Regions from separate parts of the Kitasatospora sp. NPDC056800 genome, predicted to be linked through region 1. Evidence: predicted binding sites of a transcription regulator. Region 1 holds the regulator's gene; the other holds the start of a gene.

Region 1 (14,225 bases):
GGACGCCGATCAGGGTGTTGCGTTCGGGGCGCAGCAGGCCGAGGACGCGCTTGCCGGAGCCCTTGAAGTCCATGGACTTCTCGGTGCCCTGGCCGCCCATGAAGCGGCCGGGGCCGGCCGGGCCGCGGCGGGCGGCGGCGGCCTGGGAGTCGCTGGGCAGTTCGGCGTCCTTGGCGGCGTCCTTCGGGGCGCCGTTCACCGGGGCGCCGTCCACCGGGGCGTCCTCGGGAGCGGCGCCTCTCGGGGCGGGCCCCTTGGTCAGGTCGGGCTTGTTGCCGGGCGTGGTCACGCCGCCTCCTGCTCGGTGAGCTGGGAGAGCACGATCTCCCGGTACGTCGGGTTGTCGGCCATCAGCTCGTGGTGGGTCCCACTGCCGACGACGGCGCCCTCGTCGAGGACGATGATCCGGTCGGCGTCGCGGATGGTGGACACCCGCTGGGCGACGATCAGGACGGTGGCGTCGGAGGTCTCGCGGGCGAGGGCCTTGCGGAGCCGGGCGTCGGTGGCGTAGTCGAGCGCGGAGAAGGAGTCGTCGAAGAGGTAGACGGAGGGCCGGCGGACCAGGGTCCGGGCGATGGCCAGGCGTTGGCGCTGGCCGCCGGAGACGTTGCCGCCGCCCTGGGCGATGGGGGCGTCCAGGCCTTCGGGCAGCTTCTCGACGAACTCCTTGGCCTGGGCGATCTCCAGGGCGTGCCAGAGCTCCTCGTCGGTGGCGTCGGGCCGGCCGTAGCGGAGGTTGCTGGCGACGGTCCCGGAGAAGAGGTAGGGCTTCTGCGGGACGATGCCGACGCTCTCGGCGATCGCGGCGGGGGCGAGTTCGCGGACGTCGACGCCGTCGAGCAGGACCCGGCCGGAGGTGACGTCGAAGAGCCGGGGGACGAGGCCGAGCAGGGTGGACTTGCCGCTGCCGGTGGAGCCGATGATGGCGGTGGTCTGGCCGGGGCCGGCGGTGAGGTCGATGCCGCGCAGCACCGAGGCCTCGGCGCCGGGGTAGCGGAAGTCGACGCCGCGCAGTTCCAGGGTGCCGCGGTGCGGGACCTCGGTGACGGGGGCGGCGGGCGGGACGACGCTGCTGTCGGTGCCGAGGACCTCCTGGATGCGCTCGGCGCAGACCTCGGCGCGCGGCACCATCATGAACATGAAGGTGGCCATCATGACGCTCATCAGGATCTGCATCAGGTAGGAGAGGAACGCGGTGAGCGCGCCGATCTGCATGGCGCCGCTGTCGATGCGGTGGGCGCCGAACCAGAGCACGGCGACGCTGGAGACGTTCACCACCAGCATGACGGCGGGGAACATGATGGACATCAGCCGGCCGACCTGGCGGGAGACCTGGGTGAGGTCCTCGTTGGCGTCGGCGAAGCGGGCCTGCTCCTGGTCGTCCTTGACGAAGGCGCGGATGACCCGGATGCCGGTGATCTGCTCGCGCAGGACCCGGTTCACGGTGTCGATCCGTACCTGCATGCTGCGGAACCTGGGGCGCAGCGCGCGGACCAGCAGGACCACGACGACGCCGAGCACGGGGATGACGGCGAGCAGCAGGCCGGACAGCGGGACGTCCTGGTTGAGCGCCATGATGATGCCGCCGACGCACATGATCGGCGCGGCGACCATGAGCGTGAAGCTCATCAGGGCGAGCATCTGGACCTGCTGGACGTCGTTGGTGGTGCGGGTGATCAGCGAGGGGGCGCCGAACTGGCCGACCTCGCGGGCGGAGAAGCTCTGCACCCGGTCGAAGACGGCGGCGCGGACGTCCCGGCCGAAGGCCATCGCGGTGCGGGCGCCGTAGTAGACCGCGCCGATGGAGCAGAGGGCCTGGAGGACGGTGACCGCGATCATCACCCCGCCGACGCGCAGGATGTAGCCGGTGTCGCCCTTGACCACGCCGTCGTCGATGATGTCGGCGTTGAGCGTCGGCAGGTAGAGCGCCGCGAGGGTGGACACCAGCTGGAGCAGCACCAGCAGGGTGATCGGTCGGGAGTACGGGCGCAGGTACGCCCTCAGCAGTCTGATCAGCACTAGCACACTCTTGTCGTCGCCGGTCGGGTTCGCACCCCAATTCTCGGTGTTCTGTAGCGTCGTACAGGTCATTCGGCGTCCGGGAGCCGGAGGTTTGCCGGGCCTTTGCCGAACGGCGGGGTGCGGCACCGGTCGCGCGGGGTCGTGCCGTCGGGCGCCGCCCCCTTACGGAATGACCGGTTTCCCCCTAGGCTGCTGATTGCCCCTTTGTTACTGACCGGTACCGCTCAGGTGAACCGGGGGCCCGGCGACCGCCCCCACGGACGCCGCGACAATCCCTCAGACGGCCACCCGCCACCGGAGGTCCTCGTTGAGTTCCGCGCAGTCCCTGATCGACTCCGGCAGGCCCGACCTCGTCGCCGGGCGCCCCGCCTCCGTCGCCCACCTGTTCCTGGAGCGGGTCGCCCTGACCCCGAACGCCGAGGCCTACCGCTACCCCTCGCCGGTGGACGAGCAGGCCGCCGACGGCGCGCCCGGCGCCGAGCAGTGGCGCTCGCTCACCTGGGCGCAGACCGCGGTCCGGGTCAAGGCGGTGGCCGCAGGCCTGATGGCGCTCGGCATCCGGCCCGAGGACCGGGTGGCCCTGGCCTCCTCGACCCGCCTGGAGTGGATCGTCGCCGACCTCGGCGCCATGTGCGCGGGCGCCGCGATCACCACCGTCTACCCCAGCACCAACGCGGACGAGACCGCGTTCATCCTCTCCGACTCCGGCTCCCGGGCGCTGTTCGCCGAGAACGAGGCCCAACTGGCCAAGGCCGTCGGGCAGCTCGACCAGCTGCCCGAACTGCGCACCGTGATCCTCTTCGACGCGCCCGCCGAGGCCCCCGAGACCGGCGGCCTGGACCTGCTCACCCTCGCCGAACTGGAGGAGCGCGGCACCCGGTACCTGGCGGAGCACCCGGACGCCGTGGAGAAGGCCGTCGACGGGCTCGGCAAGGAGCAGCTGGCCACCCTCATCTACACCTCCGGCACCACCGGCCGCCCCAAGGGCGTGCGCCTGGTGCACGACTGCTGGGCGTACGAGGGCCGGGCGCAGGAGGCCAGCGGCCTGCTGGGCCCCGACGACGTGCAGTTCATGTGGCTGCCGCTGTCCCACGTGTTCGGCAAGACGCTGATCTCCGGGCAGATCGCCACCGGGCACGTGATGGCGGTGGACGGCCGGGTGGACCGGATCATCCACAACCTGCCGGCGATCCGGCCGACCATCATGGCCTCCGCGCCGCGCATCTTCGAGAAGGTCTACAACGGCATCGCGGGCCGGGCCCGGGCCGAGGGCGGCGCCAAGTACAAGATCTTCCTGTGGGCGGCCAAGGTCGCCCGCGAGCACGCCCGGGCGGTCCAGCAGAGCCGCATCGCCACCGGCACCGAGAGCGCCCCGCTCGGCCTTCGGGTGCAGCACGCGCTGGCCGACAAGCTGGTGTACGCGAAGATCCGGGCGGCCTTCGGCGGCCGGCTGCGCGGCGCGGTCTCCGGCAGCGCCGCGCTCGCCCCGGAGATCGGCTACTTCTTCATCGGCGCCGGGGTACCGATCCTGGAGGGCTACGGCCTGAGCGAGACCAGCGCCGGCTCCTGCGTCAACCGGGCCGAGGACGTGCGGATCGGCACCGTGGGCCGCCCGCTGCCCGGCACCGAGGTGCGGATCGCCGAGGACGGCGAGATCCTGCTGCGCGGCCCCGGCGTCATGCGCGGCTACCACAACCTGCCGGAGAAGACCGCCGAGGTGCTGGAGCCGGACGGCTGGTTCCACACCGAGGACATCGGCGAGCTCAGCCCGGACGGCTTCCTGCGGATCACCGACCGCAAGAAGGACCTGTTCAAGACCTCCGGCGGCAAGTACGTGGCGCCCAGCGAGGTCGAGGGCAAGTTCAAGGCGGTCTGCCCGTTCGTCAGCAACATCCTGGTGATCGGCAACGGCCGCAACTACTGCACCGCGCTGATCGGCCTGGACGAGGCCGTCCTGCTGCCGTGGGCCGCCGAGCACGGCCTGGCCGGGAAGTCCTACGCCGAGCTGGCCGTCGAGCCGGCCGTCCACGAGCTGATCGAGGGCTTCGTCAAGCGGGTCAACGGCGACCTCCAGCGCTGGCAGACGATCAAGAAGTTCCACCTGCTGCCGCGCGACCTCGACATCGAGCACGGCGAGCTCACCCCGAGCCTGAAGATCAAGCGCCCGGTGGTCGAGCGGACCTACGCCGACGCGGTCACCGCCATGTACGCGGGCGCCAACGAGGCCTGACCGGCCCCGCCCCCGTACGGCCCGCCGGGTTCGGTCGGGCCGTACGGGACAATGGGCTCATGCCCTCCGCACTCCCCGACGGCGATCCGGTGCCGTCCGACGGTTCCCTGCCCGCACACGCCCTCGACGGGCTGGGCGACCGGCCGTTCGGCTTCTACCTGCACGTGCCGTACTGCGCCAGCCGCTGCGGCTACTGCGACTTCAACACCTACACCGCCACCGAGCTGCGCTCCTCCGGGGCCGTCGCCTCCCAGGAGACCTACGCGGACAACGTGGTCGCCGAGATCCGCCACGCCCGGAAGGTGCTGGGCTCCGCCGACCTGCCGGTGCACACCGTCTTCCTCGGCGGCGGCACCCCGACCCTGCTGCCCGCCCGCGACCTGGTCAAGATGCTCGCCGCGATCCGCGAGGAGTTCGGGCTCGCCGACGGCGCCGAGGTCACCACCGAGGCCAACCCGGAGTCCGTCGACCCGGCGTACCTCGCCGAACTGCGCGAGGGCGGCTACAACCGGCTCTCCTTCGGCATGCAGAGCGCCCGCCCGCACGTCCTGAAGCTGCTCGACCGCCACCACACCCCGGGCCGCCCCGAGGCCTGCGTGGCCGAGGCCCGAGCGGCCGGCTTCGAACACGTCAACCTCGACCTCATCTACGGCACCCCGGGCGAGTCCGACGACGACTGGCGGGCCTCCCTGGACGCCGCCATCGGCGCCGGGCCCGACCACGTCTCCGCGTACTCGCTGATCGTCGAGGAGGGCACCCGGCTCGCCGCCCGCGTCAAGCGCGGCGAACTGCCGATGATCGACGACGACGTGCACGCCGACCGCTACCTGATCGCCGAGGAGGCGCTCGCCGCCGCCGGCTACTCCTGGTACGAGGTCTCCAACTGGGCCACCACCCCCGAGGGCCGCTGCCGCCACAACGAGCTCTACTGGACCGGCGGCGACTGGTGGGGCGCCGGCCCCGGCGCCCACAGCCACGTCGGCGGCGTCCGCTGGTGGAACGCCAAGCACCCCGCCGCCTACGCCCAAGCCCTCGCCGAGCACCGCACCCCGGCCCTGGCCCGCGAGGTGCTGGCCGACGAGGACCGCCGCGTCGAACGCATCCTGCTGGAGCTCCGCCTGGTCGACGGCATCCCCCTCGACCTCCTCACCGACACCGGCCGCGAGGCCGCCGGCCGTCACCTCGCCGACGGCCTCCTCGCCCCCGGCCCCTACGCCCGGGGCCGCGCCACCCTCACCCTCCAGGGCCGCCTCCTGGCCGACGCCGTCGTACGTGACCTGGTGGACTGACCGAGGGCTTACCGTGTGCGCACCTCTCCGAGCGGACCAGCCTCTTCGGCGAGGCCGTTCCTGTGGATCCGATGGGTGTGAGTCTGGTGACTGCCGACTTTCCCCGCCGTCACTCCGGCAGGGCCGTGAAGTCGATCAGTTCCTCGACCCGGCCCAGGAGTTCGGGCTCCAGGTCCTTGTAGGAGTCGACCTTCGAGAGGATGTGCTTCCAGGCCGCGGGGGTGTCCACCGGCCAGCCGAGGCGGCGGCAGGTGCCCTCCTTCCAGTCCTCGCCCCGAGGGACGGCGGGCCAGGCGGGGATGCCGACGGAGGAGGGCTTCACGGCCTGCCAGATGTCGATGTAGGGGTGGCCGACGACCAGTACCGAGTCGCCGGTGACCCGGGCGGCGATGCGGTGCTCCTTGGTGCCCGGGAGCAGGTGGTCGACCAGGACGCCGAGGCGGCGGCCGGGGCCGGGGGCGAAGTCGGCGACGATCGCGGGCAGGTCGTCGATGCCGCGCAGGTACTCGACGACCACGCCCTCGATCCGCAGGTCGTCGCCCCAGACCCGTTCGACCAGCTCCGCGTCGTGCCGGCCCTCGACGTAGATGCGGGACTCGCGGGCGACCCGGGCGCGGGCGCCGGGGACGGCGACGGAGCCGGAGGCGGTGCGGCCCGGGGCGCGGGCGGGGGCCGGGCCGGCCGGGCGGACCAGGGTGACGACCCGGCCCTCCAGCAGGAAGCCGCGCGGCACCAGGGGGAACACCCGGTGCTTGCCGAACCGGTCCTCCAGGGTGACGGTGAAGCCTTCGGCGGTCTTCTCGCAGCGCACCACGGCCCCGCAGTAGCCGGTCGCCGCCTCCTCGACCACCAGGTCCCGCTCGGCGGGCACCTCCGGGGCGGGCTGCTGCTTCTTCCACGGCGGGGTCAGGTCGGGTCCGTACTGGCGGCTGCGCATACGGGTGATCATAGGGAGGGCGGACGGCGCGTCAGAGGCCCGGCGCGCCCCAGACCGGGAACCAGCGGCTCAGGTCCTTCTCCAGCCGCAGGTCGTTCCCCAGCATCGCGTTGACCTGCAGTTCCAGCGGACTGTCGCGCCGCTCCCCGCCGCCGGGCATCGGGGCGAAGGGGTAGAACGTCCCCCGCTTGTAGAGGTAGACGAGGGCCAGCGACCGCCCGTCCGGGTCGCGGAAGCCGACCAGCGAGCAGAGCAGCTGCGGCCCGAAGCCGTTCGCCTCCAGTTCGCTGTTGACCGCGTGCAGGTCGTTGACCAGTTCGGGCAGTTCCTCGGGGCGGTGCCGGGCGAGCAGCCAGGAGTAGCCGTAGCCGTCCTTGGAGGCCTCCACGGGGACGCCGCCACGCTCGGTGTCGGCGTCCAGCAGCGCCCGGACCTGCTGCTGGACCTGGACGAAGGCGGCGCCCTCGACGGCCGCGAAGCAGACCGAGCCGAGCCCGGTGGGGGTGAACCCGGCCCCGGCCTCCAGGGTGAGCGCGGCGGACGGCACGCCGAACAGCTGGTCGAGGTCGGGCTTGACGGGCTTGGTGCGGCCGAACAGGGCGTCCAGGATTCCCACGGCGGTCCTCTCGGGTCGAAAACTGAGGCTCAGCGGCCGAGCTGCTCGGAGATCTTCGCCAGCTGCTCCAGCCGCTTCTCCAGGCTCGGGTGGGTGGAGAACAGCTGCGAGGCGGCCTCCCGGGCGCTCAGCGCGGGGGCGAAGTAGAAGGCGTTGTACGGCTGGGCCTGGCGCAGGTCCTTGCTGGGGATGGCCGCGATCTGCCCGGTCACCTTGGTGAGCGCCGAGGCGAGGGCGCTGGGGTGTCCGGTGAGCTGGGCGGCGGCCCGGTCGGCGGCGAGTTCGCGGTAGCGGGACAGCAGCCGGGTGAGCAGGAAGCTGATCGCGTAGACGACGACCGACACCAGCGGGATGATCAGCGCCAGGACGGCCGCGTTCTGGTCGTTGTTGTTGCGCCCGCCGCCCATGAACCCGCCGTACATCGCGATCCGGGTCATCGCCCCGGCGAGGACGCCGAGGAAGCCGGCGATCGTCATCACCGCGACGTCCCGGTGGGCGACGTGCGACAGCTCGTGGGCGAGGACGCCCTCCAGTTCCTCGGGCTCCAGCCGGCGCAGCAGCCCGGTGGTCACGCAGACCACCGCGTTCTGCGGGTTGCGGCCGGTGGCGAAGGCGTTCGGCATGTCGTTGTCGGCGACCGCCACGCGGGGTTTGGGCATGTCGGCTAGGGCGCAGAGCCGGTCGATGGTGCCGTGCAGCTGGGGGAACTGTTCCGGGGACACCTGGCGGGCGCCCATCGCCCGTTCGGTGATCTTGTCGCTGAACCAGAACTGGGCCACGAACAGCCCGCCGGAGATCAGGACGATCAGTGGCCAGGCGCCGCGCAGCAGCGCGATCAGCAGGCCGGTGAAACCGACGTACAGCAGCCCGATCACGAACATCGTCGCGACCATGCGGCCGGTCAGGCCGCGGTCCGGCGCGAAACGGGTGTGCTGGCCCGAGCTCGACATCGCTTGCTCCTCCATTCGCCGTCGCTTTCGATGCTGCCACCCGGACGGCCTCCCGGCACCACCCCGGCGCCGGGAGGATCGAACCGCCGGGGCCCCGCGGGCCGTGAGCGGAACTGCGGGGAGGATCACCCCGGTCCGGCCGTTCCTGCCGTAGGACCCGGGCCTTACACTGGCAGGTACGGTTTTGGCACTCGCGTGTTCAGAGTGCCAGGGCAAGGGTCTTCGGAGCGGCCCGCAGCAGCAAGGGACACAGTCGGACAACGTGCGAAGACGGAGGTGCGTGCCCCATGGCCGGTGAGGTCCGCCAGCTGGACGAACGCAAGCTCGCCGTGCTCCGCGCGATCGTGCAGGACTACGTGGGCACCGAGGAGCCGGTCGGCTCCAAGGCCCTGGTGGAACGGCACAACCTCGGGGTCTCGCCGGCGACCGTCCGCAACGACATGGCGGCGCTGGAGGAGGAGGGCTACATCCACCAGCCGCACACCAGCGCCGGCCGCATCCCGACCGACAAGGGGTACCGCCTCTTCGTCGACAAGCTCGCCGAGATCAAGCCGATGAGCGCCCCCGAGCGCCGGGCCATCCGGCACTTCCTGGACGGCGCGGTCGACCTGGACGACGTGGTCGCGCGCACCGTGCGGCTGCTCGCCCAGCTGACCCGGCAGGTCGCGGTGGTGCAGTACCCCTCGCTGACGCGCTCCACCGTCCGGCACATCGAGCTGGTGGCGCTGGCCCCGGCCAAGGTGATGCTGGTGCTGATCACCAACACCGGCCGGGTCGAGCAGCGGATGGTCGACTGCCCGGGCCCGGTCGGCGAGACGGTGCTGGCGGACCTGCGGGCCCGGATCAACGCGAGGGCCGCCGGCCGGCGCCTCCCGGAGGTCCCGGGGCTGCTGGAGGAGCTGCCGGCGCAGTTCGAACCGGCCGAGCGGCCGACCGTCAGCACGGTCCTGGCGACCCTGTTCGAGACGCTCGCCGAGCAGAACGAGGAGCGGATCATGCTGGCCGGCACGGCCAACCTGACCCGCTTCGGGCACGACTTCCCGCTCAGCATCCAGCCGGTGCTGGAGGCCCTGGAGGAGCAGGTCGTCCTGCTCCGCCTCCTGGGTGAGACCGCGGACGCCGCGATGACGGTCCGGATCGGGCGGGAGAACACCTACGAGGGGCTGACTTCCACGTCCATCGTCTCGGTCGGCTACGGTTCGGGCGACGAGAGCGTGGCGAAACTGGGTGTGATCGGTCCGACCCGGATGGACTACCCGGGCACAATGGGGGCGGTGCGAGCGGTGGCGCGGTACGTGGGCCAGATCCTGGCCGAGTCCTAGCAAAGGCCGCCGTCGGAAATCCGACGGCGGTGACCAGTCGCAGCACTACTACAGGCGGAACAAGCGGAGCATTTGGTGGCCACGGACTACTACGCGGTACTCGGCGTCCGACGGGATGCGGGGCAGGACGAGATCAAGAAGGCGTTCCGGCGCCTGGCGCGCGAACTGCACCCGGACGTCAACCCGGACCCGAAGACGCAGGAGCGGTTCAAGGAGATCAACGCCGCTTACGAGGTGCTCTCCGATCCGCAGAAGCGCCAGGTCTACGACCTCGGCGGGGACCCGCTGTCCCCGGGCGGCGGCGCGGGCGGTTTCGGCGCCGGCGCGGCGGGCTTCGGCTTCTCCGACATCATGGACGCCTTCTTCGGCGCCGCGGCCGGCCAGCGCGGCCCGCGCTCGCGCACCCGCCGGGGCCAGGACGCCATGATCCGGCTGGAGATCACCCTGGAGGAGGCCGCTTTCGGCACCACCAAGGAGCTCCAGGTCGACACCGCCGTCACCTGCACCACGTGCAGCGGCGAGGGCGCGGCCCCCGGCACCTCGGCGCAGACCTGTGACATGTGCCGCGGCAAGGGCGAGGTCTCCCAGGTCACCCGGTCCTTCCTGGGCCAGGTCATGACCTCCCGCCCCTGCCCGCAGTGCCAGGGCTTCGGCACCGTCGTGCCGACCCCGTGCCCGGAGTGCGCCGGCGACGGCCGGGTGCGCGCCCGCCGCACGCTGACCGTCAAGATCCCGGCCGGTGTCGACAACGGCACCCGGATCCAGCTGGCCGGCGAGGGCGAGGTCGGCCCCGGCGGCGGCCCGGCCGGCGACCTGTACGTCGAGATCGCCGAGACCACCCACACGATCTTCCAGCGGCGCGGGGACGACCTGCACTGCACCGTCACCATCCCGATGACGGCGGCCGCGCTCGGCACCCAGGTGCCGCTGCAGACCCTGGACGGCCTGGAGGAGGTCGACATCCGGCCCGGCACCCAGTCCGGCCAGTCGATCCCGCTGCACGGCCGGGGCATCACCCACCTGCGCGGCGGCGGCCGGGGCGACCTGATAGTGCACGTCGAGGTGAAGACGCCCAGCAAGCTCGACCCCGAGCAGGAGGAGCTGCTGCGCCGCCTCGCGGTGCTGCGCGGCGAGGAGCGGCCGTCCGGCCAGTTCGCGCCGGGCCAGCAGGGCCTCTTCTCCCGGCTGAAGGACGCCTTCAACGGCCGGTAGCCGTCCGCGGAGGGGTGCCGGGGGCGAACGACCCCGGCACCCCTTTCGCGTGTCCGTCCCACTTCCGCACGAAAGAGGTTCCCCGTCATGACCGCGCCCGTCTTCGTCGTCGAGACCGAGCGGATCGCCGCCGCCGCGCCCGGGGCCGTGGTGCGCCTGGACGGCCCGGAGGGGCGGCACGCGGCCGCGGTGAAGCGGCTGGAGCCGGGCGAGGCGGTGACCCTGGCCGACGGGCTGGGGCTCGGCGTGGACGGCACGGTCGCCGAGGTGCTCGGCAAGGACGCGATCGACGTGCGGGTCGCCGCCGTGCGCCGCGAGCCGGAGCCCGCGCCGAGGATCGTCGTCGTCCAGGCGCTGCCCAAGGGCGACCGCGGCGAGCTGGCCGTGGAGACCATGACCGAGGTCGGCGTGGACGTGGTGATCCCGTGGGCCGCCTCGCGCTGCATCACCCAGTGGAAGGGCGAGCGCGGCGCCAAGGCGCTCGCCAAGTGGCGGGCCACCGCGCGGGAGGCGGGCAAGCAGTCCCGCCGGCTGCGCTTCCCCGAGGTCCGCGAGCCGATGACCACCCGGCAGCTGGCGCCCGTCCTGGCGGGGGCCGCGTTCGCCGCCGTGCTGCACGAGGAGGGCGCCGAACCGCTGGCGCACGCCGTGCTGCCGGAGGGCGGGGACATCGTCCTGGTGGTCGGCCCGGAGGGCGGGGTCTCCCCGGAGGAGCTGGCGGCCTTCGCCGGGGCGGGCGCCGGGCCGTACCGGCTGGGTCCTTCGGTGCTGCGCACCTCCACCGCCGGGGTGGCCGCCGGCGCGCTGCTGCTCGGGCGCACCGGCCGCTGGTCGTAGCACCCCGGGCGCACCCCCGGCAGGCCGTCGGCGCGCCCCTCGGCGCGCCCCCGTACACCCCGGCGGCGACCGCGGCACGGCCGCCCGCGGACGGCGCCGGGAGTCTGGGAAAAACGGCGCGGACGGTCCGTGTACCTGCCTAGGCTGGCCGGGTGACGGACTCCCAGAGCACCTCCCCGAACTCCTCGGCGGGCGCCTACCTTCGCCATCCCCACCTGCACGGCGACCTGCTCGCCTTCGTCGCCGAGGACGACCTCTGGCTCGCCCCGCTGGACGGCGGCCGGGCCTGGCGGCTGACGGCGGACCACCTGCCGGTCCACCACCCGAGGTTCTCCCCGGACGGGCGGCACCTCGCCTTCACCTCCACCCGGGACGGCGCCCCCGAGGTGCACGTGGTGCCGGTGGACGGCGGCCCCTCGCGCCGGCTCACCCACTGGGGCAGCCACCAGACCCGGGTGCTGGGCTGGACCGCCGACGGCCGTCCGATCGCCGCCACCGGGGCCGGCGAGGCCAGCTTGCGCCGCACCTGGGCGCACGCCGTGCCGCTGGACGGCGGCGAGCCGCAGCGGCTGCCGTACGGGCCGGTCGGCGGGCTCGCCTTCGAGCCGGGTGGCGACCGGGTGCTGCTGAGCAGCGTCAACGGCCGCGATCCGGCCTGGTGGAAGCGGTACCGGGGCGGGCGGGCCGGAAAGCTGTGGCTCGGCCGGGAGGAGTTCGCCCGGGTCCACGCGGAGCTGGACGGGCAGCTGGACTCCCCGCTGTGGGTCGGGGACCGGATCGCCTTCCTGTCCGACCACGAGGGTGTCGGCGAGCTGTGGTCCAGCCGCCCGGACGGCACCGACCTGCGCCGCCACAGCACCGACCCGGACGGCTTCTACGCCCGGGGCGCCGGCACCGACGGCACCCGGGTGGTCTTCCACCGGGCCGGCGACCTCTGGCTGCTGGACGACCTGGCGGGCGCCGAACCGCGCCGGCTGGACGTCCGGCTGGCCGGCCCGCGGGCCGGGCGCCGCCCCCGTCCGGTGCCCGCCGCGCACTGGCTGGACTCCGTCGCCCCCGACCGCACCGGCCGGGGCAGCGCCGTGGTGGTGCGCGGCGGCGTGCACTGGCTGACCCACCGCGAGGGCCCGGCCCGGGTGCTGGACGAGACCCCGGGCGTGCGCGGGCGGCTGGCCCGGGTGGTGCCCGGCGAGGACGGCGCCCAGGGGGTGCTCTGGGTGTCCGACGCCGAGGGCGGGGACGCCCTGGAGTTCGCCCCCGACCTGCACGGCGCCGAGCGCCGCCGGCTGGCCGCGGGGCGGCTCGGCCGGGTCAACGCGCTGACGGTCTCCCCGGACGGCAAGCAGGCCGCGCTCGGCGCGCACGACGGCCGGGTGCTGCTGGTGACGCTCGCCGACGGCGCCGTGCACGAGCTGGACCGCAGCGCCGACGGCGAGCCCGGCACCCCGGCCTTCAGCCCGGACTCGGCCTGGCTGGCCTGGTCGCGCCCGGTGCGCGGGATGGGCCCGCACTCGCTGCGCCAGATCGTGCTGGCCGACCTGGCGACCCGGACGGTCGGCGAGGTCACCCAGCCGCGCTTCGTGGACACCTCGCCCTCGTTCACCGCGGACGGCCGCTACCTGGCCTTCCTGTCGGTGCGCAACTTCGACCCGGTCTACGACGCGCACGTCTTCGACCTGTCCTTCCCGAACGGCTGCCGCCCCTACCTGGTCACGCTGGCCGCCGACACGCCCTCCCCGTTCGGGCCGCAGCGGGCCGGGCGCCCGCTCGGCGGGGAGGAGGACGAGCCGAAGGCCCGGAAGGCGGACGGCGAGGCGGCGGCCGCCGACGCCGCGCCGGTGACCAGGGTGGACCTGGACGGCATCGCCGACCGGATCATCCCCTTCCCGGTCGAGGGCGGCCGCTTCGAGGAGCTGGCCGCCGCGAAGGACGGCGTGCTCTGGACCAGGGCCCCGTTGACGGGAGAACTCGGCGACGAGGCCGCCTCGTTGGACGACGACCGGCCCCGTCCGGTGCTGGAGCGCTTCGATCTGCGCAAGCGCCGGGTCGAGCAGCTGGTGCACGGCGTGGACGACTTCTCGGTCAGCGCGGACGGCACCCGGGTCGCCGTGCTGGACCAGGGCGAGCTGAGGGTCGTCCCGGCGGACCACAAGGGCGGCGACGACGAGGAGGCCGCCGTCGACCTCGCCCGGCTGCGGATCACCGTCGACCCGGCCGCCGAGTGGCGGCAGATGTACGCCGAGAACGGCCGGCTGATGCGGGACAACTTCTGGCGCCCCGACCTCTCCGGCGTCGACTGGGACGGGGTGCTGGAGCGCTACCGGCCGCTGGTCGAGCGGGTCGGCTCGCACGACGAACTGGTCGACCTGCTCTGGGAGGTGCACGGCGAACTCGGCACCTCGCACGCCTACGTGATGCCGTACGGCCGGTACACCGAGCCCGCCCGGCGCCAGGGCCTGCTCGGCGCCGACCTCGTCCGGGACGGCGGGCACTGGCGGATCGGCCGGATCCTGCCCGGGGAGTCCTCCGACCCCAGGGCCCGCTCGCCGCTGGCCGCGCCCGGCGCGGCGATCCGCCCGGGCGACGCGGTGCTCGCCGTCAACGGCCGCCCGGTGGACCCGGTGACCGGCCCGGCCCCGCTGCTGGCCGGCACCGCCGGGCAGCCGGTCGAGCTGACGGTGGCCGGGAAGGACGGCACCGACCGGCGCCACCCGGTGGTCGTCCCGCTCGCCGACGAGGAGGCGCTGCGCTACCACGACTGGGTGGCCGGGCGGCGGGCCGCGGTGCGCGAGCTGTCCGGCGGGCGGCTG
Region 2 (14,793 bases), on a different contig from region 1:
GTACGGCGACAGGTAGCCCTTGTCGAACTGCATGCCCTCGGTGAAGTCCAGCTCCACGCCGAAGGTGTTCGACTCCTCGACGGTGATGACACCGTCCTTGCCGACCTTGTCGATCGCCTCGGCGATCAGCTCGCCGACCTGGGTGTCCTGCGCGGAGAGGGAGGCGACGGCGGCGACGTCGTCCTTGCCCTCGATCTCGCGGGCGACGGACAGCAGGTGCTCGGAGACCGCGGCGACGGCCTTGTCGATGCCCTTCTTCAGGGCGGCCGGGCCGGCACCGGCGGCGACGTTGCGCAGACCCTCGTTGACCAGGGCCTGGGCCAGCACGGTGGCGGTCGTGGTGCCGTCACCCGCGACGTCGTTGGTCTTGGTGGCGACCTCCTTGACGAGCTGCGCGCCAAGGTTCTCGTACGGGTCGTCCAGCTCGACCTCGCGGGCGATGGTGACACCGTCGTTGGTGATGGTCGGGGCGCCGAACTTCTTGTCGATGACGACGTTGCGGCCCTTGGGGCCGATGGTCACCTTGACGGTGTCGGCCAGCTTGTTGACACCGCGCTCCAGCGAGCGGCGGGCGTCCTCGTCGAACTGCAGGATCTTCGCCATGTTCCCTATTCCCTCGGGGCTGCGGCCGGCCCACCGGCCGCCGAACTACGTGAACCAACAACCACGCCCCGGGCCCCTGTCACTGGGACACGGATCCGGGGCGGGTCGGTACGTCTTACTTCTCGATGACCGCGAGAACGTCGCGGGCCGAGAGGACGAGGTACTCCTCGCCCTTGTACTTCACCTCGGTGCCGCCGTACTTCGAGTACAGGACGATGTCGCCGACGGCGAGGTCGAGCGGCAGACGCTGACCGTCCTCGAAGCGGCCCGGGCCGACGGCCAGGACGACGCCCTCCTGGGGCTTCTCCTTGGCGGTGTCCGGGATAACCAGGCCGGAGGCCGTGGTGGTCTCGGCGTCGAGCGGCTGGACCACGATGCGGTCCTCGAGCGGCTTGATGGCAACCTTGCTGCTGGTGGTCACGTCCGAGCTCCCCTTCGGAGATTACGGGGTTTTCTAACGGGTAGGGGCGATCCTGCGGGCCTGCCGTCGCGGGGGTCAGACACACGTCGTCGCGTTAGCACTCCCCTAGTGGTGAGTGCCAAGGATGACCATAGGGCCGTGTTAGCACTCAGTCAACCAGAGTGCCAACGGCGAGTCCCGGAAGTCCCCGGTTCGCGAATGAGTAGCCGTACTCATGTACGACCGGGCCCGGCCCCACCAGACTCCTGCCATGACCTCGATCCCGGTGCGCATCGGCCCGTCCCGGCCCAAGGACGCCGCCCTCGCCCTGCTGTCGCTGCCCCTGCTGGGGGGCGTGCTGCCGTTCGTCGCCTTCCTCCTCGTCGCCTGCCTCGGCACCATCCCCGGCTACGGGGACGACGGGGACGGGCGCGGGTGGGCCTTCCTGGGCATCGGGATGCTGGCCGCCCCGGTGGTCGCCCTGGCGGCGGGCCTCGTGGTGGCCTTCCGCAGCCGGCGGTCCGGCTACCGGCTCCTCCCGGTCGCCGCCGGGCTCGCCCCGTTCGCGCTGCCGGCGGTCCTCTCCTCGGGCGTGCTGTGGCGGTGAACCGGCTGCCGCCCGCCGACCCGCTGCGCCCGGTCGGCCGTCCGACGGACCTGCTGCTCGCGCTGCTGACGGTCCTGGGGGCCGCCTCGCTGCTGGGGTTCGGCTGGATCGCGGCCTTCCTGGCCGCGCTCGCGCTGGAGGCCCACCCCGCGATCGGCGGCTGGGCGGCCCGGGGCGCCGCGACCGCGCTGCTGCTCGTCCCGGTCGTGGCGGTGGCCCGGTACACCCACCGGCGGGGCTACCGGATCACCCCGGTCGCCGCCGCGGTCAGCCCCGCCCTGCTGACCGCCCTCGCCGGCGCGGGGTGGCTCCGGTGAGCCGGCCCCACGGCGCGCCCGGGCGGCCGCCGGTCCACTGGGCGCCGGACCTGGTGCTCGCCGCGGTGGTGGTCGCCGGGGCCGTCGCGGCGGCGTCCGTCGGGTCGTTCGTGCTCAACTGGCTGAAGCTGCTCGCCCTGTACGGCCCCGGGGTGGAGGCCCTGGACGTCTTCGGCGTCGTGGTGATGCTCGTCCTGCTGGCACTGACCGGCCTCGGCACCCGGCGGCTCGGGTACCGGATCACGCCGTACGCCGCGCTGGCGGCCGCGCCGCTGATGCCGCTGGTGTTCTGGCTGACCTCCGACGTCCCCGTCATCGGCCGGTGAACGCCGCGCGGCCGCTCCGGCCGACCGGCCACCCGGCCGACCCGCGAGAATGGCCCCGTGGACACCGAGAACCTCCAGCCGCTGCTGACCCCCGAGGGCCAGGCCCTGCTCGCCGAGCTGCGCGAGTTCACCCCCGAGGAGGAGCTCGCGCTGGCGACCCGCCTGCGGCGGGAGCACCCGGCGGAGCTGGTGTCGGCCGCGTTCGGGCAGGCGCGGCTGCGGCAGCGGGCGCGGGCGAAGTTCGGGGCGGACGCCGACCTGATGTACTTCACGCCCAACGGGGTCGAGCAGTCCACCCGGCGCAGCGTGGCCGAGTGGCGGGCCCGGCGGTTCGCCGACCTGGGCGTACGGCGGCTGGCGGACCTGTGCTGCGGCATCGGCGGGGACGTGCTGGCGCTGGCCCGGGCCGGCATCGAGGTGCTGGCCGTCGACAGGGACCCGGCGGCCTGCGCCGCCACCGCGGCCAACGCGGCCGCGCTGGGCCTGGCCGACCTGGTCGAGGTGCGCTGCGCGGACGTCGCCGAGGTGGACGTCACCGGCTACGACGCGGTGTTCACCGACCCGGCCCGGCGCACCGCGCGCGGCCGGGTGTTCGACCCGGAGGCGTACGCCCCGCCGCTCTCCTGGGCGATCGAGGCCGGCCGGCGGACCCCGATCGGCGCGCTGAAGGTCGCGCCGGGCATCCCGCACGAGGCCGTGCCGGAGGACGCCGAGGCCGAGTGGGTCTCGGACCACGGCGACGTCAAGGAGGCGGTGCTCTGGTTCGGCACCAGGGCCACCAGCCCGCACCGCGCCACCCTGCTGCCGCACGGCGCCAGCCTGACCGGCGGCGACCTGCCCGACCCGCCGGCCGGCCCGGTCGGGCGCTACCTGTACGAGCCGGACGGCGCGGTGATCCGGGCCCACCTGGTGGCCGAGGTGGCCGGGCAGGTGGGCGGCCGGCTGATCGACCCGAAGATCGCCTACCTGACCTCGGACGAGCTGGTCGCGACGCCGTACGCGCACGCCTTCGAGCTCACCGACGTGCTCCCGTTCAACATCAAGAAGCTGAAGGCGCTGCTGCGCGAGCGGGCGGTCGGCACGGTGGTGATCAAGAAGCGCGGGATGGCGATCACCCCGGAGGAGCTGCGCCGCCAGCTCAAGCCATCCGGGCCGAACACCGTCACGGTGATCCTCAGCCGCACCGACAACGGGCCGCTGATGATGCTGGGGCAGCCGGTCTGACCCCCGGCGCGGCGGCCCGGTCTCGGCGCCGGGACCGGGCTACGAGGCGGGCGCCTGGATGTAGTCCTCCAGCCGGGCCACCGAGAAGCCCTGCTCCTGGATCCGGGCCAGCAGGTCGCCGAACATCTGGGTCATCGTGGCGCCCTTGAGCTCCTTGGGGCCGCGGAAGTGCGCCAGGACGATGTCGCCGGGCTTCAGCTTCTTGTCCGCGGCCTGGTACTGCATGTCGTGGATCTGCATCGACTCGCGCCAGAGCACGATCGCGCGCGGGCCGCACTGCTGCACCGAGGTGTTGAGCATCGGGGTGTTGGCGCCGTCGCCGAACGGCGGGCGGAACAGCAACGGGGCGGTGCCGTACTGCTGGGTGAGCGCGGCCTGGTCGTCGCAGATCTCGGCCTTCTGCTTGTCGGCCGACAGCTTGCTCATCACCGGGTGGTCCACGGTGTGGTTCTGGATGTGGTTGCCCAGCGCCTGGAGCGGCTTGAAGTAGCCGTAGTCGTTCTTGACGATGTCCTTCGTCAGGAACATCGAGATCGGCACCTTGAGGTCGGTGAGCATCTCGACGAACTTCGGGTCCTTCTCGGCGCCGTCGTCGATGGTGATGAAGACGACCTTGTCGCTGGTCTTCACATCGCTGAACACCGGTACGGGGCCGGTCCGTTCGAGCTTGATCGGCTTGTCGGCGGGCGGCGCCGGGGCGGGGGCGAGCGGGGTGAGGTTCCACTTGGCCCAGGCCGCCGCGTCCGCGCCCGCCGGGGCGCCCGCCGAAGGGGGCGCGGACGCGCTGGTCGGCGCGGCGCCGGTGGGCCGGGGCGTGGCCGCCGCCGTCGTGGCGGCGGGGGCGGCACCGCCACCGCCCCCGTTGTCCCCGCACGCGGTGGCGAAGGCCAGCAGGGCCAGCGCCCCCACCCCGTACGTCCTGGTCCTGCTCCGCCTGATCACCGCTGCGCGCTCCCGGTTCCCGTCCAGCCTTCTCTCAGCTATGCACGGTACCGACCGCCGCGGCGGTTCCCGGCCAGGGGCTACTCGACGTGCTCGCTGGTGAAGGACCAGCGGTGCACCGGACGGCCGAGCAGCCCGGCCGGCGGGTCGGCGACGGGCACCGGCTCGCCGTTCCACCAGGTGATCAGCAGCACCCGCTCGCCCGGGGCGGAGAGCAGTTCGAGGCGCTCCAGACCGGCCGAGCCGCGGACCGCGGGCAGCACCGACTCCCGTACCCAGGCGGCGAGTTCGTCGCCCCGGCCGGCCGCCGCCCGGGCCTCCCACATCGCGGCGACGGTCATGCCGCGCCGCCGCCGAGGGCGTCGTAGGCCTGGCCGTGGAAGTCCGTGTGGGGCACGTGGGTCTCGGTCACCGGCAGCGAGGAGTCCGCCGACAGGTCGAGGGCGGACGGCGTGCGGTCGCGCCACACCATCTCGGCGCCCAGCGCGGCGACCATCGCGCCGTTGTCGGTGCACAGGCCCGGCCGGGGCACCCGCAGCCGGATGCCGGCCCGGTCGCAGCGCTGCTGGGCCATCTCGCGCAGCCGCGAGTTGGCCGCCACGCCGCCGCCGATCATCAGGTGGTCGACGCCGTTGTCCTTGCACGCCTTGACGGCCTTGCGGGTGAGCACGTCGGTGACCGCCTCCTGGAAGGACGCCGCCACGTCGGCGACCGGCACCTCCTCGCCGGCCCGGCGCTTGGCCTCCACCCAGCGGGCGACGGCGGTCTTCAGGCCGGAGAAGGAGAAGTCGTACGCCGGGTCGTTGCGGCCGCTCAGCCCGCGCGGGAAGGCGATCGCCTTCGGGTCGCCCTCGCGGGCCGTGCGGTCGACGATCGGGCCGCCGGGGAAGCCGAGGCCGAGCACCCGGGCGACCTTGTCGAAGGCCTCGCCGGCCGCGTCGTCGATGGTCGCGCCGAGCGGGCGGACGTCGCTGGTGATGTCCTCGCTGAGCAGCAGCGAGGAGTGCCCGCCGGAGACCAGCAGGGCCATCGTCGGCGAGGGCAGCCGGCCGTGCTCCAGCTGGTCGACGCAGATGTGCGAGGCGAGGTGGTTGACCCCGTACAGCGGCTTGTCCAGCGCCCAGGCGTACGCCTTCGCGGCGCTGACGCCGACCAGCAGCGCGCCGGCCAGGCCGGGGCCGGCGGTGACGGCGATGCCGTCCAGGTCGCTCGCCTTGATCCCGGCGGTGTCCAGGGCGCGCTGGATGGTCGGGACCATCGCCTCCAGGTGCGCGCGGCTGGCGATCTCCGGGACGACGCCGCCGAAGCGGGCGTGGTCGTTGACGCTGGAGGCGACCGCGTCGGCCAGCAGCGTGGTGCCGCGCACGATGCCGACGCCGGTCTCGTCGCAGGAGGTCTCGATACCGAGGACGAGCGGTTCGTCAGCCATGGCGGGTGTCCTCAATGTCCTTCGGGTCAGTGCTGTCAGTGCTCGGGTGGTCGAGGCGCATCACCAGCGCGTCGACGTTGGCGGGCTGGTAGTAGCCGCGCCGGATGCCCACCGGTTCGAAGCCGTGGCGCTCGTACAGCCGCTGGGCGCGCGGGTTGTCCACCCGCACCTCCAGCAGCAGCTCGGCGCACTCGCGCCGGGCGGCCTCCCGGATCAGGTCGGTGAGCAGCGCCGTGCCGAGGCCGGCGCCCTGGTGGCGCTCGTCGACGGCGATGGTCTGGACGTCGCCCTCGCCGGCGATCGCCATCAGTCCGGCGTAGCCGACGATCCTGCCGTCCGGGGCGGCCGCGACGGTGTAGTGGCGGGTGCCGCCGGGGTGGGACTCGGCCAGTTCGGACCAGAACATCCCGGCGGACCAGGCGTCCTCGGGGAAGAGCCGCAGCTCCAGCTCCAGCACCGGCGCGATGTCCCACCAGCGCATCGGGCGCAGGGTGGTGCCGTGGTTCACGCCGGGAGCACCGCCTTGCCTCCCAGAACGTTCTTGTAGCCCGCGGGGACCTGGGCGTCCGGGCGGCGCAGGTACAGCGGGTGGTTGGGCAGCAGCTCGCGCCCGGCGGCCAGCTCGGCGGCGGCGAAGCCGGCCAGGGCGCCGGCCGAGACGTGCTCGGGGCCGTGCCCGCCCGGGAAGGCGTCGGGGTAGAGCAGCGCGCCGGCGCCGACGGAGCGCGGCTGCGGGGTCAGCTCGGCCGGGCGGTCCACGGCGGGGCCCTCGGTGCGGCGGCCCTCGGCGTCGTACGAGGCCCAGTAGACCTCCTTGCGGCGCGCGTCGGTGGCGGCCGTGAACGGCTGCCCGGCCAGGCCCTCGGCGCGGGCCTGGAAGGCGATCGCGTCCAGCGTGCAGACGCCGTGCACCGGCAGCCCGAGGGCGTGGCCGAGCGCGGCGGCGGTCACCAGGCCGACCCGCAGGCCGGTGTACGGGCCGGGGCCGACGCCGACCGCGATGCCGGTCAGCCGGTGCTTGTCCACCCCGGCGGCCCGCAGCACCTGGTCGATCGCGGGCAGCAGCAGTTCACCGTGGCGCCTGGCGTCGACCTGGTGGGTCTCGGCGAGGACGGCCGTGCCGTCGTGGACGGCGGCGGTGACGGCGGGGGTAGCGGTGTCGAACGCGAGCAGCAGCACGGGTCAAGGTTAGACCGACGTTGGGCCGACCGGCCGATCGGCAGGGTGTACCAGGCGGGAACACAGATCCGAGGCACTGCGACCCGCGCGGATGAACCTGGCACGATGGGGCCGTACGTAAAGGGACGGCGGCGGGAGCGGCAACGTGGCGAAGATGGGTCCTGGAGTGGTGGTCACGGGGTTGACCCTGGGGGCCCTGGCGGTGGTGAGCCTGCTGGCCTTCCAGGCCAACGGCGCCCAGGACCGGGCCGGCGGCCCCAAGCCCACCGCCACCACCACGGCGACCGGCACGGCCACCGCCGCGGCGCCCACCGCCGCGGCCACCCCGACCGTCCCCCCGCTGCCGGCCACCTCGGGCACCGGCACCCGGGTGGTGTACTCGGTCGGCAGCCACTACGTCTGGCTGGTCGACCCGAAGAAGAGCCCGCAGGTCGCGGCCGCCTTCCCGGTCACCCCGGGCTCGGTCGAGCCCGCCCCGGGCAGCTACGCGGTGTACAGCCGCACCCCGACCACCACCGGGACGGACGGCAAGCAGATCGAGCACGTGGTGCGCTTCGCGCAGCAGAACGGCGTGGTGTTCGGCTTCAGCGCGGCGGTGGACGGCGCGACGCCGACCACCGACCCGAGCGCCAAGACCGGCGGCATCCGCAGCGGCCGCGCCGAGGGGCAGCTGCTCTGGGACTTCGCGCCGAAGGACACCAAGGTGGTCGTGATCGCCTGAGCCCGGACGGGACCGGGCGGCCCGGATTCGGGTTCGAATTCGGGTTCGGCTTCGGCTTCGGTTTCGGGAGGAGCGGCCTCAGGCGGCCCGGGGCGTCCGCGCCTCGGGCCGTTCGTCGTGTCCGGGCCGCGGTCCGTCCTGCCGGGGGCGCGGTCCGGGCGGTGTGGACACCGCCTCGGCGGCCGCGCAGGCGGCCAGCAGCGCCCGCATCGGCTCTCCCGGAACGCGACGGGCGGACTCTCCGGCCCCGGCGGCGGTGACCGCGCGCTGCGGGGCGGGGGTGGTGCTCGACATGGCGCCTCCCTAGTTAGGCAGACCTAACCGCAGCACCCATCCCACCACGCCCGGCACCCCGGCCGCAACATCTTGCCGACAGTCTGTCGGCAAGATGTCGGCGAGTCGTCGGAGCCCCGTCGGCGGGTCGTCGCCGCCCTCCCGGCTATCCGAGTTCCGCCAGCGCCGCGTCCGCCCAGCGCGGGCCGATGCCGGTCAGCACCACCCGGCGCGGGTCCTGGTCGTCCCCGCCCTCGGTGCCGCCGATGGCGCGCTCGATCCGGACCTCCAGCCGGTCCTCGGACAGCCGCTCGACCTTGCCCTCGCCCCACTCGACCACGACCACCGACTCGGGCAGCGAGACGTCCAGGTCGAGGTCCTCCATCTCGTCCAGGTCCCCGCCCAGCCGGTACGCGTCCACGTGCACCAGCGCCGGGCCGCCGACCAGCGAGGGGTGCACCCGGGCGATCACGAAGGTCGGCGAGGTCACCGCCCCGCGGACCTGCAGCCCCTCCCCCAGGCCCCGGGTCAGCGTGGTCTTCCCCGCCCCCAGCTCGCCGGAGAGCAGCACCAGGTCACCCGGCCGCAGCAGCGCGGCCAGCTCCCGGCCGAGCCGGCCCATCCGCTCCGGGGTGGGGACGGTGAGAGTGGCGTGCGAGCCCATGCGCGTGTCTTGCCCTTCGGTCCGTACGGCGCGCCGACCACCGGCCGCCACCGCTACCGTGCCACATCGGCGGGCACCCGCGCGGCGGGTGGGCCCTCCGGGCGGGCACCCGGGCCTCAGGCGGGGTCGACGACAGTTTGCGCGGCCCGCTCCCCGGCCAGGTCGAGGACGGCCGCGGGCAGCGGCGCGGCCCCGGCGAAACTGACGGCCCGGCGCAGCAGCCGGGCCAGCTCGTGGTCGACCAGCTCCGGGCACTCCAGCATCACCAGGTGCCCGGCGCCCTCGGCCAGCACCAGCTCCGCGCCGGGCAGCCGCTCGGCCATCGCCTCGCTGTGCGTCGAGGGCGTCAGCAGGTCCTTCGTCCCGGCCAGCACCAGCGCGGGCAGGCCGCGCAGGGCGTCCAGCGCCCCGTACTTCTCGTGCGCGCCGAACACCGGGTAGAACTCGGCGACCACGTCGATCGGGGTGGCGTCCAGCAGCTGCTCGGCGAAGCGCACCACACCGGGGTCGACGTCCCGGCCGCCGAAGGAGAACCTCCGGTAGAACACGGCGGCCACGTCCGAGCCCAGCCGCCTGGTCGCCTCGACCAGGTCGACCTGGCGGCCCAGCAGCTTCACCACCCCGGGCGCGACCTTCTTGAACAGCTTCGCGCCGGCCTTCGGCAGGCCGAGGCTGACCTCGTTCCAGTCCCCGGCGAGGGTGCCGATCAGCGCCACCCCGGCGACGCGCTCGCGGAACAGCTCCGGGTGCTGGTCGGCCAGCGCCATCACCGTCATGCCGCCCATCGAGTGGCCCACCAGCACCAGCGGCCCGGTCGGCGCGACGGCGTCGACCACCGCCTTGAGGTCGCCGCCCAGCTGGTCGATGCCGGCCGGCTCGCCCGCCAGGTACGAGCGGGAGCGCTCGGAGCGGCCGTGGCTGCGCTGGTCCCAGAAGACCAGCCGCAGGCCCTCGCGCAGCGCGGCCCGCTGGAAGTGCCAGCTGTCCTGGTTGAGGCAGTAGCCGTGGCAGAACACCACGGTCAGCGGCTCGGCACCGGTCCCGCCGTCCGGCCCGCTCCAGCCGGTGCCGTCCAGCTCGACGTACAGCTCGGTGCCGTCCGGCGCGGCCACCGTCCTCGGGCGCCCGCGCAGCGAGCCGTACGGGGCGTTCGCGTCCAGCTCGGCCCGGGCCCGGCGGCGCATCGCCCGGCCGACGGTCAGCCGCTCGATCGCGACGCCCGCGGCCGCCCCGGCCGCCAGCACGCCGACCGAGATCCCGATCACACCGGCCCGGCTCACCCCGGAGGCGGCACCGGCCGCCCTGGCGACCGCCGCGACCGGACTGCCCTCGGCCGGCCCCCCGGTCATGCCGACCGGACCTCGGCGTGGCTGCCGCCCAGGTAGCGGCGGGGCACCCGGGCACCGATCCGGGTGATGATCTCGTACGAGACGGTGCCGCAGGCGCGGGCCCAGTCCTCGGCGGTGGGCTCGCCGCGCTCGCCGTTGCCGAACAGCAGCACCTCGTCGCCGATCGCCGGGGCGTCGCCGCCGAGGTCCACCACGAACTGGTCCATCGCGACCCGGCCGGCCACCGTGCGCCACTTGCCGTCGATCTGCACCGGGCCGGTGCCGCTGGCGTGCCGGGGGATGCCGTCGCCGTAGCCGACCGGGACCAGGCCCAGCGTCGTCTCGCCCAGCGTCGTGTAGTGGTGGCCGTAGCTGACCCCGTGCCCGCCGGGGACGTGCTTGACCAGCGCCAGCCGCGCGGTCAGCGCCATCACCGGGCGCAGCCCGAAGTCCGCCGGCGAGCCCACCTCGGGCACCGGCGACAGCCCGTACGCGGCCAGGCCGGTGCGGACCAGGTCGAAGTGCGACTCCGGCAGCAGCAGGGTGGCCGGGGAGTTCGCCAGGTGCCGGACCTCGGGGCGCAGCCCGGCGGCCTCGGCCGTGGCCAGCGCGACGCGGTAGGAGTCCAGCTGGGCCTGGATCGACGGGTGGCCGGGCTCGTCCGCCGCGGCGAAGTGCGACCAGACGCCGACGACCGTCAGCAGCCCCTCCGCCTCGGCCCGGCGGGCGGCCGCCACCAGCCGCGGCCAGTCATGCGGCTGGCAGCCGTTGCGGCCGAGGCCGGTGTCGGCCTTCAGGTGCACCCGGGCCGGGATGCCGGTCTCGCGCACGGCGGGCAGCAGCTCGTCCAGCGCCCACTGGCCGCTGACCGAGATGTCCAGGCCCGCGCGCAGCGCCTCGCACCACGGCCCGCCCGGCGTCCACAGCCAGCACAGGATGCGGGCCTGCTCGGGGCGGATGCCCGCGGCCCGCAGGGCCAGCGCCTCGTCCGGCGTCGCGCAGCCGAGCCAGCCGACCCCGTTCGCGACCGCCTCCCGGGCGCACTCGACCGCGCCGTGGCCGTAGGCGTTCGCCTTGACCGCGAGCATCACCGCCGTGCTGCCGACGCGCTCGCGCAACGCGGCGAGGTTGCCGCGCAGGGCGGCGAGATCGATGGTCGCCTCGGCCCGTACGCCGTCGGTGAGGGTGGCTGTGCCGATCGTGTTCGCAGTTGTCATCAGGGTCAGTCTCCCAGACGTCCCGGAGTCCTCGCCGAACGGCCCGTCGGCGCGGCGGCCGACGACCGGGCCGCGCGCACCGCGCCGACCTGCGGCGAACCGCTCGTCCGTCCCTTGCACGGACGCGTTCGACGGACCGTCCGGTTCCGGTTGCCGGCCCTCCGGGCGCCTTCCCGGCCTTCCCGGTCAGGGCGTCCGGACCGCCCGCCACACCGCCGGCAGCGCGCCGGCCACCGCGAGCGCCGTCGTCGGGGCGCCCGGCTCGCCCGCCGCCTCACGGCCGGCCAGGCCGTGCAGGTAGGCGGCCGCCGACGCGGCGTCCAGCGGCGCGAGGCCGGCCGCCAGCAGGGAGCCGGCCAGCCCGGCCAGCACGTCGCCGCTGCCGGCCGTGGCCAGCCAGGAGGTGCCGGTCGGGTTCACCCGGACGGCCCCGCCCGGGTCGGCGACCACCGTGGTGGAGCCCTTCAGCAGCACCGTCGCGCGGTAGGCGGCCGCCAGCCGGCGGGCGGTGGCCAGCCGGGCCGCGGCCAGGTCGTCGGCGGCCGGCGGCGTGCCGCCCCCGGCACCCGCGAGCAGCCGGGCGGCCTCGCCGGTGTGCGGGGTGAGCAGGGTGGGCGCGGTGCGGCCGGCCAGCGCGTCCGGGCCGAGCCGGCCCAGCTCGGTCAGCCCGTCCGCGTCCACCAGCACCGGGACGTCGCTCGCCAGCGCCTCGGCCAGCGCCTGCCGCGCCCCCTCGCCGCCGCCCGGCCCGACCACCCAGGCCTGCACCCGCCCGGCCCCGGCCGGACCGCCCTCGGTGACCAGCACCTCCGGGAAGCGCCGCACCACCTCCTCGGCCGCCGTGCCGACGTACCGGACGGCTCCCGCGCCCCCGTGCAGCGCCCCGGCCACCGCGAGCAGCGCCGCCCCCGGGTAGGTCGCCGAGCCGGCCGCCACCCCGACCACGCCGCGCCGGTACTTGTCGCTCTCCGCGCCCGGCACCGGCAGCAGCGCCGCCACGTCCGCGTGCTGGAGCGCCGTCACCTCCGCGGCGGGCGGCTCCAGCCCGATGCCGACCAGCTGCACGGCGCCCGCGTACGAGGCCCCCGGGTCGATCAGCAGACCGGGCTTGTACGTGCCGAAGCAGACCGTGACGTCCGCGCGCAGCGCCACGCCCGGCACCTCGCCGGTGTCGGCGTCCACCCCGCTCGGCAGGTCCACCGCGACCACCGCCCCGCGTCGCGCCGCCCGCGCGTACGGCTCCGCCGCGGGGCGCAGCCCGCCGCGGCCGCCGATGCCGACGATCCCGTCCAGCACCAGGTCCGCGCGCGAGAAGTCGGCCAGGCCGACTTCCTGCTCCACCGTCACCCGCCCACGGGCGGCCCGCAGCGCGGCCAGCCCGCCCGGGTGCGCCTTCTCCGGCACCAGCAGCACCGCCGTCACCCGCGCCCCGCGCCGGGCCAGCGCGGCCCCCGCGTACAGGGCGTCACCCCCGTTGTCCCCGCTGCCCGCGAGCACCGTCACCCGACTGCCGTACACCCGCCCCCGACGCCCGGTCAGCAGCCGCGCACAGGTCGCGGCCAGCCCCGCGGCCGCCCGCTGCATCAGCGTGCCCTCCGGCAGCCGCGCCATCAGCTCGGCCTCGGCGGCCCGGACGGTTTCCACAGGGTGTGCATGACGCATGGGGAGAACTCCTTCAGCGGTCGGCTACCGCCGACGCTAGCCCGCGTCACCGCCCCACGGGAGCCGGGCCTGCGGCACACTTTCGAGTGACACCCACTTCGATCCCCCACCGGCTCCGGTCCGTACGCCTACTTTGTCGCTCGGTACAGACCAGCAGGAGGGAGAAGGGCCATGGTCGCCATGCCGGCAGTCGAGCACCCGCTGGGCGAGGAGAGCCTCCTCCAGGCGTTTCTGGGGCTGGACACCCCGCTGGGAAGCAAGGCCGAGTTCATCGAAGGGGAGATCGTCGTGACACCACCGCCGGACGGCGAACACGAGACCGCGTTCTCCCTGCTGAACAGGCAGTTCATGCGCAAGGCCGAGGCCGAGTTCGACCTGTCCGGGAACAAGGGACTGATCACGCCCAAAGGACGGTTCATCCCCGACGGCACTCTGAGCCCGGTCGGCCATTTCGAGCACGCCGACTCGTGGGCTTCTGCAGAAGGGGTCTTGCTGGTCTTCGAGATCACGTCGATCAACCCGCACAAGGACCGCGAGCCCAAGCGCAGGGGCTACGCCGCTGCGGGGATCCCCTGCTACCTGCTGATCGACCGCGGCGAAGGCATGATCACCCTGTTCACTGAACCCGACGGCGAGGACTACATCACCCAGACCAAGGTCGAGTTCGGCAAGGCGATCGACCTGCCCGCCCCGTTCTCGTTCGCACTCGACACGGCGCCCCTGCGGTAGGACGCAGCCACCGCAGGGGCGCCGTACGGCCGAGCGGCTACTCGACGGTGACCGACTTCGCCAGGTTGCGCGGCTGGTCGACCTCGTGGCCCTTGGCCGTGGCCAGCTCGCAGGCGAAGACCTGCAGCGGGACGGTGGAGACCAGCGGCTGGAGCAGGGTCGGGGTGGCCGGGATGCGGATCAGGTGGTCCGCGTACGGGACGACGGCCTCGTCGCCCTCCTCGGCGATCACGATCGTGCGGGCGCCGCGGGCCCGGATCTCCTGGATGTTGGAGACGATCTTGTCGTGCAGGATCGACCGCCCGCGCGGCGAGGGCACGACCACCACGACCGGCAGCCCCTCCTCGATCAGCGCGATCGGGCCGTGCTTGAGCTCGCCCGCCGCGAAGCCCTCGGCGTGCATGTACGCCAGCTCCTTGAGCTTGAGCGCGCCCTCCAGGGCCACCGGGAAGCCGACGTGGCGGCCGAGGAACAGCACCGAGCGGGCGTCGGCCAGCGAGCGGGCCAGCTCGCGCACCGGCTCCATGGTCTCCAGGACCTGCTCGACCTGCTTCGGCGCGTCGCCGAGCTCCTTGATGACGGCGAAGATCTCGTCGCCCCACTTGGTGCCGCGCACCTGGCCCAGGTACAGGGCGACCAGGTAGCAGGCGACCAGCTGGGTCAGGAACGCCTTGGTGGAGGCGACCGCGACCTCCGGACCGGCGTGGGTGTACAGCACCGCGTCCGACTCGCGCGGGATGGTGGAGCCGTTGGTGTTGCAGATCGCCAGCACCTTGGCGCCCTGCTCGCGGGCGTGCCGCAGGGCCATCAGGGTGTCCATGGTCTCGCCGGACTGCGAGATGGCGATGACCAGCGTGCCCGGGCCCATGATCGGGTCGCGGTAGCGGAACTCGGAGGCGACCTCGACCTCGCAGGGGATGCGGGTCCAGTGCTCGATCGCGTACTTGGCGATCATGCCGGCGTGGAAGGCCGTGCCGCAGGCCACGATGACGACCTTGTCGACCGAGCGCAGGTCGGCGTCGGAGATCCGCAGCTCGTCGAGGGTCAGCCGGCCGTCGGTGCCGATCCGGCCGAGCAGGGTGTCGGCGACCGCCTTCGGCTGCTCGGCGATCTCCTTGAGCATGAAGTAGTCGTAGCCGCCCTTCTCGGCGGCGGAGGCGTCCCAGTCCACG

Evidence for each region. The regulator HrcA, encoded in region 1, represses chaperone genes, less so after heat shock. The targets are predictions, from matches to a motif close to TTNGCACTCNGNNNNNCNGAGTGCNAA.
Region 2: groES (co-chaperone GroES) is a predicted target of HrcA. The motif match lies at 1,166-1,192, and genes of this name have one in related genera.

What each region holds. Positions count from the first base shown of each region.
Region 1 is NZ_JBHUAL010000213.1:598-14,822, reverse strand. It holds gene ACFRQN_RS33655 (ABC transporter ATP-binding protein) at 1-100, opposite strand, end outside; gene ACFRQN_RS33650 (ABC transporter ATP-binding protein) at 286-2,019, opposite strand; gene ACFRQN_RS33645 (long-chain fatty acid--CoA ligase) at 2,330-4,252, shown strand; gene hemW (radical SAM family heme chaperone HemW) at 4,312-5,541, shown strand; gene ACFRQN_RS33635 (DUF3097 domain-containing protein) at 5,651-6,478, opposite strand; gene ACFRQN_RS33630 (hypothetical protein) at 6,510-7,094, opposite strand; gene htpX (zinc metalloprotease HtpX) at 7,124-8,044, opposite strand; gene hrcA (heat-inducible transcriptional repressor HrcA) at 8,332-9,366, shown strand; gene dnaJ (molecular chaperone DnaJ) at 9,442-10,578, shown strand; gene ACFRQN_RS33610 (16S rRNA (uracil(1498)-N(3))-methyltransferase) at 10,666-11,415, shown strand; gene ACFRQN_RS33605 (PDZ domain-containing protein) at 11,568-14,225, shown strand, end outside.
Region 2 is NZ_JBHUAL010000027.1:41,383-56,175, reverse strand. It holds gene groL (chaperonin GroEL) at 1-603, opposite strand, end outside; gene groES (co-chaperone GroES) at 719-1,024, opposite strand; gene ACFRQN_RS09395 (hypothetical protein) at 1,275-1,610, shown strand; gene ACFRQN_RS09390 (hypothetical protein) at 1,607-1,927, shown strand; gene ACFRQN_RS09385 (hypothetical protein) at 1,924-2,253, shown strand; gene ACFRQN_RS09380 (methyltransferase domain-containing protein) at 2,311-3,477, shown strand; gene ACFRQN_RS09375 (polysaccharide deacetylase family protein) at 3,517-4,419, opposite strand; gene ACFRQN_RS09370 (hypothetical protein) at 4,500-4,760, opposite strand; gene tsaD (tRNA (adenosine(37)-N6)-threonylcarbamoyltransferase complex transferase subunit TsaD) at 4,757-5,848, opposite strand; gene rimI (ribosomal protein S18-alanine N-acetyltransferase) at 5,841-6,329, opposite strand; gene tsaB (tRNA (adenosine(37)-N6)-threonylcarbamoyltransferase complex dimerization subunit type 1 TsaB) at 6,353-7,027, opposite strand; gene ACFRQN_RS09350 (hypothetical protein) at 7,182-7,748, shown strand; gene ACFRQN_RS09345 (hypothetical protein) at 7,827-8,042, opposite strand; gene tsaE (tRNA (adenosine(37)-N6)-threonylcarbamoyltransferase complex ATPase subunit type 1 TsaE) at 8,188-8,685, opposite strand; gene ACFRQN_RS09335 (alpha/beta fold hydrolase) at 8,802-10,034, opposite strand; gene alr (alanine racemase) at 10,031-11,230, opposite strand; gene ACFRQN_RS09325 (NAD(P)H-hydrate dehydratase) at 11,417-12,892, opposite strand; gene ACFRQN_RS09320 (Uma2 family endonuclease) at 13,073-13,621, shown strand; gene glmS (glutamine--fructose-6-phosphate transaminase (isomerizing)) at 13,659-14,793, opposite strand, start outside.